3 regions of the Streptomyces bugieae genome follow, and region 3 is predicted to be linked to each of the others. Evidence: riboswitches for the same ligand, from Rfam matches in the RefSeq annotation. Region 3 holds a riboswitch; each other region holds the start of a gene.
What was found. A riboswitch is a leader RNA that binds a small molecule or an ion and turns the genes downstream of it on or off. The one in region 3 is predicted to bind cyclic di-AMP.
Positions count from the first base shown of each region.

Region 1 (5,801 bases), on a different contig from region 3:
CGGCGGCGGTGCGGCGGGCCAGCCGGGCGAACTTGCGGGGGTTGCCGATCGACTCCAGATAGAGGATCACGACGTCGGTGTCCGGGTCCTCGTACCAGTACTGGAGGAGGTCGTTGCCGGAGACGTCGGCGCGGTTGCCGGCCGAGACGAAGGCGGAGATGCCGGCGATCCCGCCGTCCCCGGGGCCGCGGGCGTGCAGTCCGCTGAGCAGGGCGATGCCGATGGCGCCGGACTGGGTGAACAGTCCGATGTGGCCGGCGCCGGGCATCTGCGGGGCGAGGGAGGCGTTCAGCCGGACGTCGGCGGCGGTGTTGATCAGGCCGAAGGCGTTCGGCCCGATGATCCGCATGCCGTACGAGCGGGCCTGGTGGAGCACGGCGCGCTGGCGCTCCCTGCCCTCGGGGCCCGCCTCGGCGTAACCGGAGGAGAGGATCAGCACGCCCTGGACGCCGTGTTCGCCGCAGTCGCGGATCACCTCGGGGACGCGCTCCGCGGGGACGGCGACGACCGCGAGGTCGACCGGGTCGGGGATCTCCCGGAGCGCGCGGACCGCCGGTACGCCTTCGGGGTCGAGCCGCCGCAGGTCGTCGGGGAAGGCGTGGTTGACGGCGTGCAGCCGGCCGGTGAAGCCGGCGTCGAGGATGTGGCGCAGGGCCGTGCGGCCGATGCCGCCGGGGGCGCGGCCGGTGCCGATGACGGCGACCGAGCCGGGGGCGAGCAGCCGCTGGACGGAGCGGGCCTCGGCGCGCTGCTCGCGGCTGCGCATCACGGCCATGGACTGCTCGGTCGGTTCGAGGTCGAACTCCAGCCGCACCACGCCGTCTTCGAAGGTGCGCTTCTGGGTGTACCCGGCGTCCGTGAACACCTTGATCATCTTGGTGTTGGCGGGCAGCACCTCGGCGGCGAACCGCCGGATGCCGCGCTCGCGGGCGACGGCCGCGACGTGCTCCAGAAGGGCGGAGGCCACTCCGCGCCCCTGATGGGCGTCCTGCACCAGGAAGGCGACCTCGGCCTGGTCGTCCTCGGGGCTCTTGGCGGGCAGCCCCTGGTCGTTGATCCGGTCGTAGCGGACGGTGGCGATGAACTCGCCGCCCACCGTGGCCGCGAGCCCGACCCGGTCGACGTAGTCGTGGTGGGTGAAGCGGTGCACATCGCGGTCGGACAGGCGCGGGTAGGGCGCGAAGAAGCGGTAGTACTTGGACTCGTCCGAGACCTGTTCGTAGAAGGAGACCAGCCGCTCGGCGTCGTCGGGGGTGATGGGGCGGATCCGCGCCGTGCCGCCGTCGCGCAGCACCACGTCGGCTTCCCAGTGGGTCGGGTATGCGTGGTCCGGCGGCTTCTGCATGCGGACAGCGTACGACCGGCCACCGACAACCGGCCCGGCGCGCGTAATCTCGGGGTCAGGGGGAGGCTGGGAGCACTCCCGGCAGCGTGAGAGAATGGTCTAGACAACAGTCACGACTTTGAAGGGCAACACCATGGCTGAGCGCCGCGTGAATGTCGGTTGGGCCGAGGGCCTGCACGCCCGCCCCGCGTCGATCTTCGTCCGGGCGGCCACCGCCTCGGGCGTCCCGATGACGATCGCCAAGGCCGATGGCAACCCGGTCAACGCGGCCTCCATGCTCGCGGTCCTGGGCCTGGGCGCCCAGGGCGGCGAGGAGATCGTGCTGGCCTCGGACGCCGAGGGCGCCGAGGTAGCGCTCGACCGTCTGGCCAAGCTCGTCGCCGAGGGTCTCGAAGAGCTGCCCGAGACCGTCTGAGTCCCCCGGGACGCCCCTTCGCACGGCGGCCCCGCCACGGTGACCTGAAAAGGTGCCGCGGCGGGGCCGTTTCGCGTGCCGGAGAAATACCGTTCCGGGGGAATGGCCTCCCCCTCCCCCACGCACATGTCACACCCGCTGCCGCGGAATTTTCGCGGCCTGGGACCACTATGCCGGGAGGCAGGTACGGGAAAGCGTGCCGCGGAATGTGCGTACCGGAACGCACGCGCGCAACGGCATACGAAAACGCGCCGATATCCGAATTCAAATCCGGATGCGACGCAATCGCGCCCCGGAAATTCCGCACCCCTTTGTATACGGCCCGATTGTTAAGAACGGGCGCGCGCCGTGTTGACGGGCCGTTTCGTGTCGCTCACGTCGGGCGTGGCGGGGCGCCGCAGCCGGTACACCGGGAGCGACCGCTCGATGTGCGCCGCCATCAGGGCGCGGGCCCGTTCCGCGTCGCCCCGGGCCACCGCGTCCAGCACCGCGCCGTGGTCGTCCCACGCCTCACCGGCCCGCGGCGGCGGCTCCACCGCATACATCCACTCGATCTTGCGGCGCAGCTGGGTCAGCAGTGCGGTCAGGCTGGGACTGCCGGCCGCCTGGGCCAGCGTCTCGTGGAACCAGCCGTCGAGTTGGCGCAGGTCGGCGGGGTTGCCGTGGCGGGCCCGCTCGCGGCCGAGCCGTACCAGACCGCGCAGCACCTTCAGATGGGCGGGGGTGCGCCGGGCGGCCGCGCGGGCCGCACCCAGCGGCTCCAGCAGGGCACGGATGTCGAGCAGGTCGGCGGCCTCCTGCTCGGTGGGCTCGGCGACGCAGGCGCCCGCGTGGTGGCGGGTGGTGACGAAGCCCTCCGACTGCAGGGTGCGCAGCGCTTCGCGGACCGGCACTCTGGAGACGCCGTAGCGCGCCGCCAGGATCTCCTCGATCAGCCGGCTCCCCGGCGCCAGTGCACCGGAGATGATGTCCTCGCGAATCGCCGTGCACACCGCATGCGCGGAAATATGGCCTCGCATCGATCGTGCCTCCGCCGTAATCCCCGGAAAACGCCGCCGGTCGGCGGCTTTTCCGAGACTCTATTCGACCGGCACGGTTTTTCCGACGGACTCCGCGTATTCGGCGATATTTTTTGGCCAGCGGGCGCGGGGATGCGGAGGCGTGCGCCGGGGGTGCGGGCGGGGCGGCCGGACGCCGGCTCAGACGTTGACGCCGTGCGACCGCAGATACGCGATCGGGTCGATGTCGGAGCCGTAGTCCGGGCTGGTGCGGGCCTCGAAGTGCAGATGCGGGCCGGTGACGTTGCCGGTGGCCCCGGAGAGGCCGATCTGCTGGCCGGGGGTGACGGTCTGGCCGACCGAGACGCCGATCGACGACAGGTGGCCGTACTGGGTGTACGTGCCGTCGTGCATCTTGATCACGATGTTGTTGCCGTACGAGCCGCCCCAGCCGGCCTCGACGACGGTGCCCGCGCCGACCGCGTGGACGGAGGTCCCGGTGGCGGCGTGGAAGTCGATGCCGGTGTGGCTTCCGGAGGACCACAGGCTGCTGGACGCCTTGTAGCCGGTGGAGACGTAGGAGTCGGCGACGGGGGCGACGAAGGCGTTCAGACGCTTGCGCTCGGCGTCCCGGGCGGCCCGCTCCTTGGCCTCGCGCTCGGCCTTGGCCTTCTTCCTGGCCGCCTCGGCGTGCCGCTCGGCCTCCGCCGCGCGCTTCTTGGCCTCGGCCTCGGCCTTCGCCTGCACGGCGGCGGTCTCGGCGGCGGCCTGCTGGGCGTCGGCCTGGACCTCCAGGCGGTGGGCGAGTTCGTCACCGAGCACGACGGCCTGGGTGAGGCCGGTGTCCTGCGTGCGCGCCGCGTCGGTGGCGGCCAGCGCCGGCGAGGCCAGGGTGCCGACGACGCCGGAGGTCGCGAGGGTGGCTATGCCGGCGAGCTTGCGGGTCGTCCGGGCGCTGCGGCTGGCCCGGCGGTGCTTCCCGGTGGCACGGGTGAACGCCATGTGCTGGCTTGTCCTTTCCTTCCCTCTCGCCTACCGGGTTAGCTGACGGGTTCGGAGCAGGAAGGTCTCCTACGGGCTCCTCCGGAGAGGGGCCCGATTCACCCCAGGGACGTGGGTCCCCGGCTCCCCTGGCTCGCGCCGTACGGGGACTCGGCGATGACTGTCCGGTGCCACTGTTGTGGCGGAGTTGTGACGAACAGCCGGACCGACGCTAATCGGGGCCACTTCGCGGAGCCAAACGGAACCACGATTTTGTGCGGGATCCCACAAGTTCCGACCCAACGAGCCCTTACAAACCGGACATACGACGGACAACCGACGGACTCGGGCGGACAGGTACGGACTCCGGCCGACGAGCGGCGGACATACGACGGCTCCCGCGGTGCGCGAACACCGCGGGAGCCGACCGGTCGTGACGCGTCGTCATGCGCCCTGGGCGGATCAGCCGCTGACGACCTTCACCTCTCCGATGCCCAGCGCCTTGACGGGCTCGGTGATCTGCGCGGCGTCGCCCACCAGGACGGTCACCAGGCGGTCCACCGGGAAGGCGTTGACGGCGGCGGCGGTCGCCTCGACCGTGCCGGTCTCCGCGAGCCGGAGGTACAACTGCGCCTGGAAGTCGTCCGGGAGCTGCTGCTCCACCTGGTCGGCGAGGGTGCCCGCGACGGCCGCCGCGGTCTCGTACTTGAGCGGCGCCACCCCGACGAGGTTCTGCACCGCGACGTCCCGCTCCTCGTCCGTCAGCCCCTCTGCCGCGAGGGTCCGCAGCACCTTCCAGAGGTCCTCCAGCGCGGGCCCGGTGGAGGCGGTGTCCACCGAGCCGCTGATGGCGAGCAGCGCCGCGCCGGTGGTGCCCTCGGGGGACGTGGGGGCCGTGGAGCGCAGTACCTGGCCGAAGGCGCGCACGCCGTAGGTGTAGCCCTTCTCCTCGCGCAGGACGCGGTCCAGACGGGAGGTGAGGGTGCCGCCCAGGCAGTACGTGCCGAGCACCTGGGCCGGCCACACGCGGTCGTGCCGGTCGGCGCCGATCCGGCCGATGAGCAGCTGGGTCTGGACGGCGCCGGGGCGGTCCACGATCACCACGCGGCCGGTGTCGTCGGCGGCGATCGGGGTGGCCTTGACCGGCTCGGCGGTCGAACCGCTCCAGGCGCCGAGGGTGTCGGCGAGCGCCGCGGCCAGGTCGACGCCGGTGAAGTCACCGACGATCACGGCGGTGGCCGTGGCGGGCCGGACGTGGGCGTCGTAGAAGGCGCGCACGGCCGCGGCGTCGATCCGCGCGACGGTCTCCTCGGTGCCCTGACGGGGGCGGGAGATCCGCGCGGTGGCCGGGAACAGCTCCTTGGAGAGCGCCATAGCCGCACGCCGGGCCGGGTTGGCGAGCTCGTGCGGGATCTCGTCGAGGCGGTTGCGGACCAGCCGCTCGATCTCGCTCTCCGGGAACGCGGGGGCGCGCAGCGCATCGGCGAGCAGGCCGAGCGCACGGGTCAGCCGGGACGCCGGGACCTCCAGGGAGACGCGTACGCCGGGGTGGTCGGCGTGCGCGTCCAGGGTGGCGCCGCAACGCTCCAGCTCGGCGGCGAAGCCCTCCGCGTCGTATTTGTCGGTGCCCTCGGACAGGGCGCGCGCCATGATCGTGGCGACGCCGTCCAGGCCCTCGGGCTCGGCGTCCAGCGGGGCGACGAGGTTGATCTCGACCGCGACGACCTGCTGGCCGGGGCGGTGGCTGGTCAGGAGCGTGAGGCCGTTGGGCAGTTGGCTGCGCTCGGGGGCCGGGAAGGCCCACGGCTTGGGCGCGCCGCTCTGGGGCTGCGGGTGGAACTGCATGGTGCTCCCTGCGGAATCCTGGCGGGTGTCGTCGCTCACTGCTCCGTCTCCCCTTCCTCGGCGGCGTTGCCGGCCGGCTCGGTGGGCTCGTAGACGAGCACCGCACGGTTGTCGGGGCGCAACCGGGCCTTGGCGACCGCCTGCACCTCCTCGGGGGTGATGTCCAGGACCCGCTGCACGGCGGTCAGCGCGAGCTGCGGGTCACCGAACAGGACGG
Region 1 is NZ_JAZBJP010000019.1:25,972-31,772, forward strand. Features, by position in the region: gene V2J85_RS25285 (bifunctional acetate--CoA ligase family protein/GNAT family N-acetyltransferase) at 1-1,345, opposite strand, end outside; gene V2J85_RS25290 (HPr family phosphocarrier protein) at 1,479-1,760, shown strand; gene V2J85_RS25295 (GntR family transcriptional regulator) at 2,090-2,779, opposite strand; gene V2J85_RS25300 (M23 family metallopeptidase) at 2,960-3,760, opposite strand; cyclic di-AMP (ydaO/yuaA leader) riboswitch at 3,773-3,926, opposite strand; gene V2J85_RS25305 (M16 family metallopeptidase) at 4,202-5,584, opposite strand; gene V2J85_RS25310 (M16 family metallopeptidase) at 5,620-5,801, opposite strand, start outside.
Region 1: linked by a shared signal. The riboswitch ahead of V2J85_RS25300 (M23 family metallopeptidase) and the one ahead of V2J85_RS35820 (transglycosylase family protein) in region 3 are both predicted to bind cyclic di-AMP.

Region 2 (5,801 bases), on a different contig from region 3:
CGCCATCAACCGCGTCGTCCGGATGTCCGACGCCCACCTGGCGTCCGTACGGGACGTCTCGGAGGCCGCGCAGCGGGCCGTCCTGCCGGCGCCGCCCGAGCGGCTCGGCGGGCTCGCGGTCGCCGCCCGGTACGTGGGCGCGCGGGCGGACGCCCGGATCGGCGGCGATTTCTACGCCGTGCAGGACACCCCGCACGGCGTACGGCTGATCGTCGGCGACGTCCGCGGCAAGGGTCTGGAGGCGGTGGAGGCCGCCGTGGTCGTCATCGGGGCCTTCCGGGAGGCGGCGGAACAGGAGGCCACCCTGGAGGCGGTGGCCGGCCGGCTGGAGCGGGCGCTGCAACGGGAGGGCGGGCGGCGCGCGGGAATCGACCGGTACGAGGGGTTCACCACCGCGGTCCTGGCCGAGATCCCCGCCGGCGGGCGGTCGGTGCTGCGGGTCCTCAACCGTGGCCATCCGGCGCCCCTGTTGCTGGGCCCGGACGGCGGGCTGTGCGAGCTGACGCCCGCCGCGCCGGCGCTGCCGCTGGGGATGAGCGAGGTGGCGGGCTGGCCGGACCGTTCCGACGAGTCGTTCTTCCCGGCCGGCGCGCTGCTCCTCTTCTTCACCGACGGCGTGACCGAGGCCCGCGACCTGCGCGGCCGCTTCTACGACCCCGCGGACAAGCTCCGCGGCCGGCACTTCCCGGGTCCCGGCGGCCTCCTGGACGCCCTCATCGAGGACGTCGCCCGGCACACCGGCGGCGCCCCGGCGGACGACATGGCCCTGCTGGCGCTGCAGCGGCCGATGGGGGAGTGAGAGCTCGGCGACCTGCGGGGGTACGCGCAAGGCCGCCGACCCGGCGCTCCACAGCGGGCGGACGCTCCGACAAGGGTGTGCCAAAGGACCGTCAGGGGCCCACTACAGCGGGCGGAAGCTCTGTCCATGCGGGCCGGTGAGCGCGACCGGGTGCCCGTCCAGGGCGAGGGTCAGCTGCAGCGGGTCGTCCGGGCGCGGGGTGTGGTGCGCGGGCAGGGGGAGCCACGGCAGCACGGAGTGGTGCTCCTGGGAGACCCAGTGCCCGCCGCCGTCCCGCCCGTCGAGGACCGACCGTACGAGCCGGGCGAACTCCTCGCGCCGGGCGAACGGCAGATAGCTCAGCACGGAGGTGTGGAACACGACCAGGGTCGCCCCGTCCGGTGCCTCGGCCGCCAGCGCGGGCAGTTCGTCGATCAGGTCCCCGCGGACGATCCGCGGTCGCGGCACCGCCCGCACCGCGTCGACGGCCGCGGACAACCGGTCCGCCCGCGCCTCGTCGCCGGGCCATACGAGCGACCGCAGCCAGCGCAGGTCGTCCGGCTCGGCGACCGGGTCGAGCGGTGCGAGATCGATCCCGGCCCGCCAGACGACCTCGGGGAGCCGGGCGGGGACGTGCGCCCGCTGCGCTGCCGGCGCCGGCACCGGCGCCTGCACCTGACAGGGGAAGACCACGGGGCTGTCAAAGGCGCCCACTTCGACGAGCGGGGCGTGCGCTCCGGCGCCGACGACCCGGTGGTGGGCTCCCGTTCCGTGCCCGCCCGGGTGCCCGGGACCCGGCGCGCCCGCGTCCCCGTATCCGTACCTGCCTTCGTACCCGTAGCCGTCTTCGTATCCGGAGCCCTCTTCGTATCCGTATCCATACGCGTACCGATAGCGGTCCGGGTGCAGACACAGCCCGGCCGAGGTGCCGACCTCCAGCAGGGCCAGCGGCTGGGGCAGCCGGGCGAGCAGCGGCAGCAGGGTGGCGCAGCGGGCCGGTTCGTTGGTCTGGGTGCCGCGGCGCAGGATGACGTCCCGCACCTGGTCCCAGTGCCGGATCGTCCATTCGCGCCAGCGGCCGTAGGCCGCCGCGCCGCGCGGGCCCTGCTCCGCGTGCGGGCCGTCGAGATGGCGGACGGCGGCGAGCAGGAGCTGGGGCTGCTGCTTGTCGCCGGCCGGCAGCGACCCCGCCAGCAGCTCGCACAACTCCTGGTCCTGGCCGATCCGTGCGCTCAACTCCTCGTGGGCGTCGGACCGCCCGCGCGCCTCGCGCCAGGAGAACTCCTGGTACCGCCGCGCCACGTCCTGGGCGCTTCCGGTCGTGCCGCCGCGGTGGCCGGGACGGCCGTGCCGCCCGTGACCGGTGTTGCGGAGGCGTTCGGCGGGTCCGGGGTTCTCGGCGTATCCGGGACTTTCGGAGGGTCCGGGGCGCTCGGAGTGTCCAGGGCGCTCGGCGTTGACGACCATGATCCGACGTTACGTCTTCACGTTCCGTAATGGGCAGGCACCCCTCCGCATAACAACTGACGCACAATCATCGAGAGATCGTTTAGACGCGGCACGGGGTGGTGCGGCCAACTCGCCCGATTTATGGCCATGGTGACCGGAAAAGACCACGCCAAAGCTGGTGCGCGAGGCATATGGATTCCCGGGAAGGCTTGGAAAACCGCCGCGATCTCTATTACTGTCCGATAACGCAGCGCGGTCGTCCCAGCCGCCGCAAGAGGCGGCACCGTGCGCCGACGCCGAATCCCGCACGCGCTTTTCACGCACCTCCAGCACCTCGAACTGCACCAAGGGAACCGGGGAACCACCACCTTGGGGTGAATCGGACGCCTTCGCCAGAGGGTGCCCGTAGGAGACCTTCCTGCTCCGAACCCGTCAGCTAACCCGGTAGGCGAGAAGGAAGGAAAGGAGTGCGCCCCCGTGGCGTCCAACAGGCCCGTCCCCGAGGCTCCGTCCACCTACGAGTCCGACGACCGGGGCCCGGGCGCCCCGTACGCGTCGGGAGCTCCCCACGCCTTCGCGGGTCCCGGCGACACCGCTTTCGTCACCGACGCCCGTTTCGCGACGGCCGGCGGGACGAACGGTGACGCCGACGGCCAGTGGGAGGAATGGAACCCCACCGAGGAGTCCGTCCGCCCGGTCCGCGGCAAGCACCGGGTGGCCAAGCAGCGCGGCGGTGGCCTCGCCCGCGGTGGCACGGTCCTGGGCGTCGGCGTCATCGCGGCGGTCGGTGCGGGCGGGATGGCCACGGCCGAGGGCCGGCCGCCGGTGCCGATCTCGATGCCCGACCTCGGCGGAGTGGCCGACGCGGTCGCCGACCACCTCCCGGACGCCGCCTCCCTGCCCGGCGTCGGCGACCTGATATCCGACGGCGGTTCGCACGGCGACGGCGGCGCGCACACCGCTTCCGCCGCCACCTCCGCCGACCCGCTCACCGGCCCGGGCAGAGACACGGACGCCGGATCGAGCTCGGGCACGGGCTCCGACGCGGGTACGGGTACGGACTCCGGCTCCGGCGCGAACGCCGGCGAGGCGCTGCGCAGCCGCATCCTCCAGCAGGCCGACACCCAGCAGGGCGCCGCCGAACAGGAGGCCCGCGAGGCCGCCGAGCAGGCCGCGATCAAGCAGGCCACGACGGACGCCGCCGCGGACCTGAAGGCCGCGGAGAAGGCCGCGGCCGCCAAGAAGGAGGCGGCGGCCGAGGCCCGGCGCAAGGCCGAGGAGGAGGCCCGCCGAAAGGCGGAGGCCGAACGCCTCGCCAAACTGGCGCAGAGCTTCATCACCCCGGTCTCCTCGTACACCCTCACCGCGAGCTTCGGGCAGGCCGGTGACCGCTGGGTCGCGGACCACACCGGCCAGGACTTCGCCGCCCCGACCGGCACACCCGTCAAGGCGGTGCACTCCGGCACCATCACCCAGGCCGGCTGGGCCGGTTCGTACGGCTACCGCATCGTCCTGACCCTCGACGACGGCACCGAGCTCTGGTTCTGCCACCTGTCCTCGATGGTCAAGACCTCGGGCAAGGTCAGCACCGGCGACGTCATCGGCCGGGTCGGCGCCACGGGCAACGTCACCGGCCCCCACCTCCACCTGGAGGTACGCCCCGGCGCCGGCGACCCGATAGACCCGATGCCCTGGCTGCGCGACCACGGCGTCAACGTCTGAACACCTGACGGGCGGGGCGGGGCGGGCGGCCACGGCGCGAGGGTGGCCGCCGTCCGGGGAACCGGAGTATCCGAGGAACGGGAGTATCCGAGGAACGGGAATAACTCCCGTAAGCGGGAATAACCACCCGCCCCGCGACGCTGCCCCCACCATGAGCGCGACAAGCAACAACTCCCGTACGCCCAGGGCCCTGGGCTCGCTGTCCGTCTCCCCCCTCTCCCTCGGGGGCAACGTCTTCGGCTGGACCGCCGATGAGGCCGAGTCGTTCGCCGTACTCGACGCGTACGTGGCGGGCGGTGGCAACTTCATCGACACCGCCGATGTGTACTCGGCCTGGGTGCCCGGCAACAAGGGCGGCGAGTCCGAGGCGGTCCTCGGCAACTGGCTGGCCTCCCGCGGCCATCGCGACGACATCGTCATCGCCACCAAGGTCGGCGCGCACCCCGATTACAAGGGTCTGTCCGCCGCCACCATCAAGTCCGCGGTCGAGGAGTCCCTCACCCGTCTCCGCACGGATTACATCGACCTCTACTACACCCACTACGACGACGAGTCGGTCGAGGTCGGCGAGTTCCTGACCGCCCTGGACGACCTCGTCCGGGCCGGCAAGGTCCGGGAGATCGGCGCCTCCAACATCTCCGCGCAGCGCCTCGCGGAGTCCCTCGCCTTCTCCGACCGCGAGGGCGTGGCCCGTTACGTGGCCCTGCAGCCGCACTACAACCTGGTCTCCCGCGACACGTACGAGGGCGAACTCGCCGACGTGGCCGCGCGCAACGGCGTGTCCGCGGTGCCGTACTACGCCCTGGCCTCCGGCTTCCTGACCGGCAAGTACCGGCCGGGTGCCGCGGTCGACAGCGCCCGGTCCGGGAAGGCCGCGCAGTACCTGTCCACCGACCGTGGCCCCCGCGTCCTGGAGGCCCTCGACACGGTCGCCGCCGCCCATGGCGCCGAGCTCGCCACCGTCGCGCTGGCCTGGCTCGCCGCCCAGCCGACGGTCGCCGCCCCGATCGCCAGCGCCCGCACGACCGCCCAGCTCGCCCCCCTGCTGGCCGTCACCGACCTGACCCTCACCGCCCCCGAACTCACCCTCCTGAACGAGGCGTCGGCGTAGTCCAGGACGCGGGCCCGCCGCACAGGGAAGGAGCGGGGCCCCAGGGCCCCGCTCCCCTCCCACCCGCACCGCAACGCCGCCGGGCGCACTACCCCCGCCGGTCCACCACCGCCCAGGACGCCAGCGCCACCCCACCCGCCACCGCGAACACCGAAGGCCAGGCCCCGATCTTCTTGGCCAACGGATGCGACCCCACGAACGCCGCCACGTAGGCCCCACTCAGCGCCGCCGCCGTCTTACCACCGGCCTTCCGCTGCCACTCCCGAGCCGCCACCGCCCCCGCCGCAGCCAACGCCACACCCCCCAACGGCCGCTTCTTCGTCCACCGAGCCACCCCATAACCCCCGAGCAACCCACTCGCCGCCACCACACTGCTCGGAACGCCGGCCATGCCCACTCCACTCCTCAGAAGAGACACCAGAGAAACCACAGAAGAGACAACTTCTGTGAGCCTACGCCCGGGAGTTCGGCCCACAGCGAGCCGGCGCCACGGTGGATCCACGGGGCGTCGGGTCACTGACATGGTGTTTGCCGGATGCCCGCTCCTGCCTCGCCCGTGCCCGGCTGCGGCCCGGCAGTCAGCCCTGCTCTCCACGCAATGCATGCCGGATGACCTTCGCGATGGCGGTGCCGAGCCCGACCGGTACCGCGTTGCCGATCTGCCGAGCGATCTGCGACTTGCTGCCGAACCAGCGAAAGTTTTGCGGGAACCCCTGGATCAGGGCAGCTTCGAGATGGGTG
Region 2 is NZ_JAZBJP010000045.1:20,146-25,946, reverse strand. Features, by position in the region: gene V2J85_RS36465 (PP2C family protein-serine/threonine phosphatase) at 1-799, shown strand, start outside; gene V2J85_RS36460 (DUF2332 domain-containing protein) at 902-2,245, opposite strand; cyclic di-AMP (ydaO/yuaA leader) riboswitch at 2,548-2,693, shown strand; gene V2J85_RS36455 (M23 family metallopeptidase) at 2,705-3,949, shown strand; gene V2J85_RS36450 (aldo/keto reductase) at 4,101-5,060, shown strand; gene V2J85_RS36445 (hypothetical protein) at 5,149-5,451, opposite strand; gene V2J85_RS36440 (DNA cytosine methyltransferase) at 5,639-5,801, opposite strand, start outside.
Region 2: linked by a shared signal. The riboswitch ahead of V2J85_RS36455 (M23 family metallopeptidase) and the one ahead of V2J85_RS35820 (transglycosylase family protein) in region 3 are both predicted to bind cyclic di-AMP.

Region 3 (5,801 bases):
CGGTGGAGTTCACGTCCGAGCGGCCCTGACCAGCGACGGAGGCCGATGGTGACAGAGCGTCAGGACGTGACCTGCGCGTGATCTTTGCTACACCGACTTGTGACTACCCGTGACCCCGGCTACCTTTCGATCCACGATCGACGGCTCCTCGAACACAGTGCCGAGGAAACCGTCGGATCGCGACAACTCAACCGCCGCGCGAAAGGCATCCGCATGCGTTCCGGGAACGGCCGACACCGTCGCCCCCGTCAAGCACCGGCCATCTTTGTCACGGCGGGAGTGACCGGCTCGGCACTCGCACTGCCTCTGCTCTCCGCCGGTGGCGCCCACGCCGCCGACACCGCGACCTGGGACCGGGTCGCCCAGTGCGAGAGCGGCGGCATCTGGAGCTCGGACACCGGCAACGGTTTCTACGGCGGGCTCCAGCTCACCCAGGACATGTGGGACCGGCACGGCGGCGCGGCCTACGCCTCGCGGCCCGACCTCGCCAGCCGCGCCCAGCAGATCGCGGTGGCCGAGACGATCCTCGACGACCTCGGCCCGGACGCCTGGCCGAGCTGTGCGGTGAACGCCGGTCTGACGAAGGACGGCCGGGTGCCGCGGGTCGACCCGGGCGGCACCAGCACCCCGATACCCGACCCGTCGGACGACGACCGGACCGCCGGCTCCGGCTCCTCCGGTTGGCACGACGGGACGGCCGACGACCCCGGTGGCGACGAGGACGACGGGCCGGCCGGTGACGAGCCGTCGCGGGCCACGCCGTCCCCGTCCACTCCCGACCCCTCGGACTCCGCCGGCACCGGCACGCCGTCCCCCGACCCCGACCGGACCTCCGGCTCGTCCGGGCCGTCCGGCGACGCGACGCCGGGCGACCGGGGCGAGGATCCGTCCGGCACCACCGCCCCCTCCGACGACGGCACCAGCGGCAGCGACGCCAGCGGTACCGGCGACGGCGCCGGTACGGGCAAGGGGGACGGCACGGCCTCCGACGGATCGCAGGGCGGTACGACGACGGACGGCGTGCCGGGCGGTTCGGGCCGGCACCGCGGCGACGCGGACCGGGGCGACGGCGACGGCGGCGACCGGGCCTCCGGCGGGCGGCACGCCTCGCGCGGCGACGACGCGCACCGGACGCCCCCGGCCGAGGGCGACGGGTACACCGTGCAGCCGGGTGACAGCCTGTCAGCGATCGCCCAGGCGCACCGGCTGCCGGGTGGCTGGCCGGCGCTCTACGACCGCAACGAGGACGTCGTCGGCTCCGACGCGGACCTGATCCACCCAGGTCAGCAGCTCGATCTCGGGCAGTCCGCAGGGTAGTTCGCCGGTTTCGGCCCGCTTTGGCGAAAGTGAGACAAGCGTCTCGTTGTGGGGCGGTGGGCCCCGAAGGGTCCACTGCCGTCGCACCGGTCCCCACCTGCGGGTTTGTGACCCCTCCGTGATCAAAAATGGTCAACTCGGTCCAGATGAGGGGGTTTGAACACCCGGGTGGTTCCTGATTACGGTCATCACCGCTCGCCAAAGCGGGCCCCTTCGATCACACGCCGAGTCCTGCCGGTGGTCGGAGGCAGTTGACGCGCAAGCGCCGTAGGCAGGAGCGGGGGAACCAAGGTAGGCGCCGGCCCGGCCCGTGAAAGCGGGTCAGCCGGCTTGGGGTGAAGCCCGGTGCTCATGGCACCGGCCGGGCGACTCACAGTCCGAACCCGACAGCTCACCTCGTAGGCGTCGGTGAGGAAACGAACGAACCATGCTGATCTTCAAGGGCAAGCACCGTCGTCCCTCCAAGGCCGCCCGCGTCGCCACCCTCGCCGGTGTCGCCGGTGCCGCCGTGGCCGTCCCGCTGATGGGCGCCACCTCTGCCTCCGCCGCCTCCGTCGCCACCTGGGACAAGGTCGCCCAGTGCGAGTCCGGCGGCAACTGGTCGATCAACACCGGTAACGGCTACTACGGTGGCCTGCAGTTCTCCAACTCCAGCTGGGCCGCCGCCGGCGGCACCAAGTACGCGCCGCGCGCCGACCTGGCCACCAAGTCCCAGCAGATCGCCGCCGCCGAGAAGCTCCTCGCCCTCCAGGGCCCGGGCGCCTGGTCCTGCGCCGGCGCCGGCGGTCTGACCGCCGGTGGCCCGTCCCCCGACCTGGACAGCAGCACCCCGGTCGCCAAGTCCGCACCGGAGAAGAGCGACGCGGCGGTCAAGCGCACCCCGGCCGCCCCGAAGCACGAGAGCACCCCGGCCGCCCCGAAGAAGAACCAGGGCCACGGCAACTACACCGTCAAGGCCGGCGACACCCTCGCCAAGATCGCCAAGGCGCACGGCACCCACTGGAAGGCCGTCTACGCGGCCAACAAGTCCGTCATCGGCGGCAACCCCAACCTGATCTTCCCGGGTCAGAAGCTCCACGTCTGAGTCGTCCCCGCACCGGGACACCCCTGGTGAGACCGGCCCCGTCCGGCGCGCCCCTCCCCCCGGCGCGCCGCGGCGGGGCTTCTCCGTACCCCGCCGTCCGCGCCGCCGCCGGCCGGACGCTCCGCCGGACTTTCCCCGCTCGGCGAACATTGCGGCAAACATCCCGTGAGCTGGGCCTTTGTGCTGCTTGTGGGGTTATTCCGTCCCACGGAGCGGGCCAAGGGCAGGCGGACCCTCCCCGGGCCGTTAGGCTCGTGCTGCAGAACTCCAGACACCCATGAAGGAGACAACGTGCCGTCCATCGACGTCGTCGTAGCCCGCGAAATTCTCGACTCGCGAGGTAATCCCACGGTCGAGGTCGAGGTCGGCCTCGACGACGGCAGCACCGGCCGTGCCGCCGTGCCGTCCGGCGCCTCGACCGGCGCCTTCGAGGCCATCGAGCTCCGCGACGGCGACCCCAACCGCTACCTCGGCAAGGGCGTGGAGAAGGCCGTCCTGGCCGTCATCGAGCAGATCGGCCCGGAGCTCGTCGGCTACGACGCGACCGAGCAGCGGCTGATCGACCAGGCCATGTTCGACCTGGACGCCACCGACAACAAGGGCTCGCTCGGCGCCAACGCCATCCTCGGCGTCTCCCTCGCCGTCGCGCACGCCGCCTCCGAGGCCAGCGACCTCCCGCTGTTCCGCTACCTGGGCGGCCCGAACGCGCACGTCCTGCCCGTGCCGATGATGAACATCCTGAACGGCGGCTCGCACGCCGACTCCAACGTGGACATCCAGGAGTTCATGATCGCCCCGATCGGCGCGGAGTCCTTCTCCGAGGCCCTGCGCTGGGGCGCCGAGGTCTACCACACCCTCAAGAAGGTCCTGAAGGCCAAGGGCCTGGCCACCGGCCTCGGCGACGAGGGCGGCTTCGCCCCGAACCTGGGCTCCAACCGCGAGGCCCTCGACCTCATCCTCGAGGCCATCAAGGAAGCCGGTTACGCCCCCGGCCAGGACATCGCGCTCGCCCTGGACGTCGCCGCCTCCGAGTTCTACAAGGACGGCAAGTACCAGTTCGAGGGCAAGGACCGCTCGGCCGCCGAGATGACCGAGTACTACGAGGAGCTGGTGGCGGCCTACCCGCTGGTCTCCATCGAGGACCCGCTGTTCGAGGACGACTGGGCCGGCTGGAAGGTCATCACCGACAAGCTCGGCGCCAAGGTCCAGCTGGTCGGCGACGACCTGTTCGTCACCAACCCCGAGCGCCTGGCCCGCGGCATCGAGGAGGGCTCCGCCAACGCCCTCCTGGTCAAGGTCAACCAGATCGGCTCGCTGACCGAGACCCTGGACGCCGTCGAGCTGGCCCAGCGCAACGGCTTCAAGTGCATGATGTCGCACCGCTCCGGCGAGACCGAGGACGTCACCATCGCCGACCTCGCCGTCGCCACCAACTGCGGCCAGATCAAGACCGGCGCCCCGGCCCGCTCCGAGCGCGTCGCCAAGTACAACCAGCTGCTGCGCATCGAGGAGATCCTCGACGACGCCGCGGTGTACGCCGGCCGCAGCGCGTTCCCCCGCTTCAAGGGCTGACGCCCCGGAGCTCGGCGTCCCGCGGTTCCGCCGGGGCGGCTGACCCGAGCCCGAGAGGGCTGATCGGGCGAGCCGACCGCCCAGCGCCCCGTACGTCCCCGGCGACGGTCCCGTACCGTTGCCGGGGACGTACCTGCTTGAAGCAGACCGACGTCCGTCAGTGAAGGGGAGACGACGTGCCCGCGGACCGGTTCTCGACCGCGACCCGACTCAAGGCGCTCGGCGAGCAGGCCGCCGCCCGCGTCTACCGCGCCCGGCCGGCCCGCCGCAACCGCCTCACCGGCCGCGCCGCCCTGCTGGCCCTGGTGATGTGCTCGCTGGTGGTCGCGCTCGCGTACCCGATAAGGCAGTACGTCTCCCAGCGCTCCGACATCGCCGACCAGCGCCGCAAGGCCCGGGACGCGGGCGCCGAACTGGACCGGCTGCGCGAGCAGAAGGCCCGCTGGCAGGACCCGGAGTACGTCCGCCAGCAGGCCCGCCGGCACCTGCACTACGTCATGCCGGGCGAGACCGGATACATCGTCCAGGACGGCTCCGGCACCGCCGCCGCCCCCAAGGGGACGCGGGCCGCGCAGCGCCCCTGGTACGACAACCTGTGGCACGCGGTCGACGCGGCCGACAAGCGGTAGCGCCGGCTCCGCGGGGTGCCGCCGGCCCGTACCGCCGGCGCGCCCGGACCCGTACTGTCGACAGGGACGGCGCGCACCGCCCCGCCGCACCGCCCTTCCGCCCTTCCGCCCTTCCGCCCTTCAGTCCTTCCACTCCTCACCTCACCGAAAGCGCACATGGAAACCCCTCCGCCCCAGACCGAGCCCACCGAGCCCACCGCCGCGGACATCGCCGCCTTCAAGGAGCAGCTCGGCCGCCCGCCGCGCGGCCTGCGCGCCATCGCGCACCGCTGCCCGTGCGGCCAGCCGGACGTCGTCGAGACGGCGCCGCGCCTGGAGGACGGCACGCCCTTCCCCACGCTCTACTACCTCACCTGCCCGCGCGCGGCCTCCGCGATCGGCACGCTGGAGGCCAATGGCGTGATGAAGGAGATGACCGACCGGCTGGCGGCCGACCCGGAGCTCGCCGCCGCCTACCGCGCGGCCCACGAGGACTACATCCGGCGGCGGGACGCCATCGAGGTACTGGAGGGCTTCCCCAGCGCGGGCGGCATGCCCGACCGGGTCAAGTGCCTGCACGTCCTCGTCGGCCACTCGCTGGCGGCCGGGCCGGGCGTCAACCCGCTCGGTGACGAGGCGATCGCCATGCTGCCGGAGTGGTGGAAGAAGGGCCCGTGCGTGAGCCCGTGCAGCGGGACCGACAGCGAGACCGAGGGAGAGTCCGAGTGAAGCGTGTCGCCGCCGTCGACTGCGGTACGAACTCCATCCGCCTGCTGGTCGCGGACGTCGACCCGGCGACCGGCGAGCTGAAGGAGCTCGACCGCCGGATGCAGATCGTCCGCCTGGGCCAGGACGTGGACCGCACCGGGCGGCTGGCGCCGGAGGCGCTGGAGCGCACCTTCGCGGCCTGCCGGGAGTACGCCGCGGTGATCAAGGGCCTGGGCGCCGAGCGGGTCCGTTTCGTGGCGACCTCGGCCTCACGGGACGCCGAGAACCGCGCGGACTTCGTGCGCGGCGTGGTGGACATCCTGGGCGTGGAGCCCGAGGTGATCACCGGCGACCAGGAGGCGGAGTTCTCCTTCAACGGCGCCACCAAGGAGCTCACCGGCCGCGCCGATCTTCATCGTCCGTTCCTGGTGGTGGACATCGGCGGCGGCTCGACCGAGTTCGTCCTCGGTGATGACTCCGTCCGGGCCGCCCGCTCGGTCGACGTCGGCTGC
Region 3 is NZ_JAZBJP010000042.1:32,373-38,173, reverse strand. Features, by position in the region: gene V2J85_RS35830 (cytochrome P450 family protein) at 1-29, shown strand, start outside; gene V2J85_RS35825 (LysM peptidoglycan-binding domain-containing protein) at 280-1,317, shown strand; cyclic di-AMP (ydaO/yuaA leader) riboswitch at 1,571-1,737, shown strand; gene V2J85_RS35820 (transglycosylase family protein) at 1,745-2,401, shown strand; gene eno (phosphopyruvate hydratase) at 2,693-3,973, shown strand; gene V2J85_RS35810 (FtsB family cell division protein) at 4,150-4,602, shown strand; gene V2J85_RS35805 (DUF501 domain-containing protein) at 4,759-5,310, shown strand; gene V2J85_RS35800 (Ppx/GppA phosphatase family protein) at 5,307-5,801, shown strand, end outside.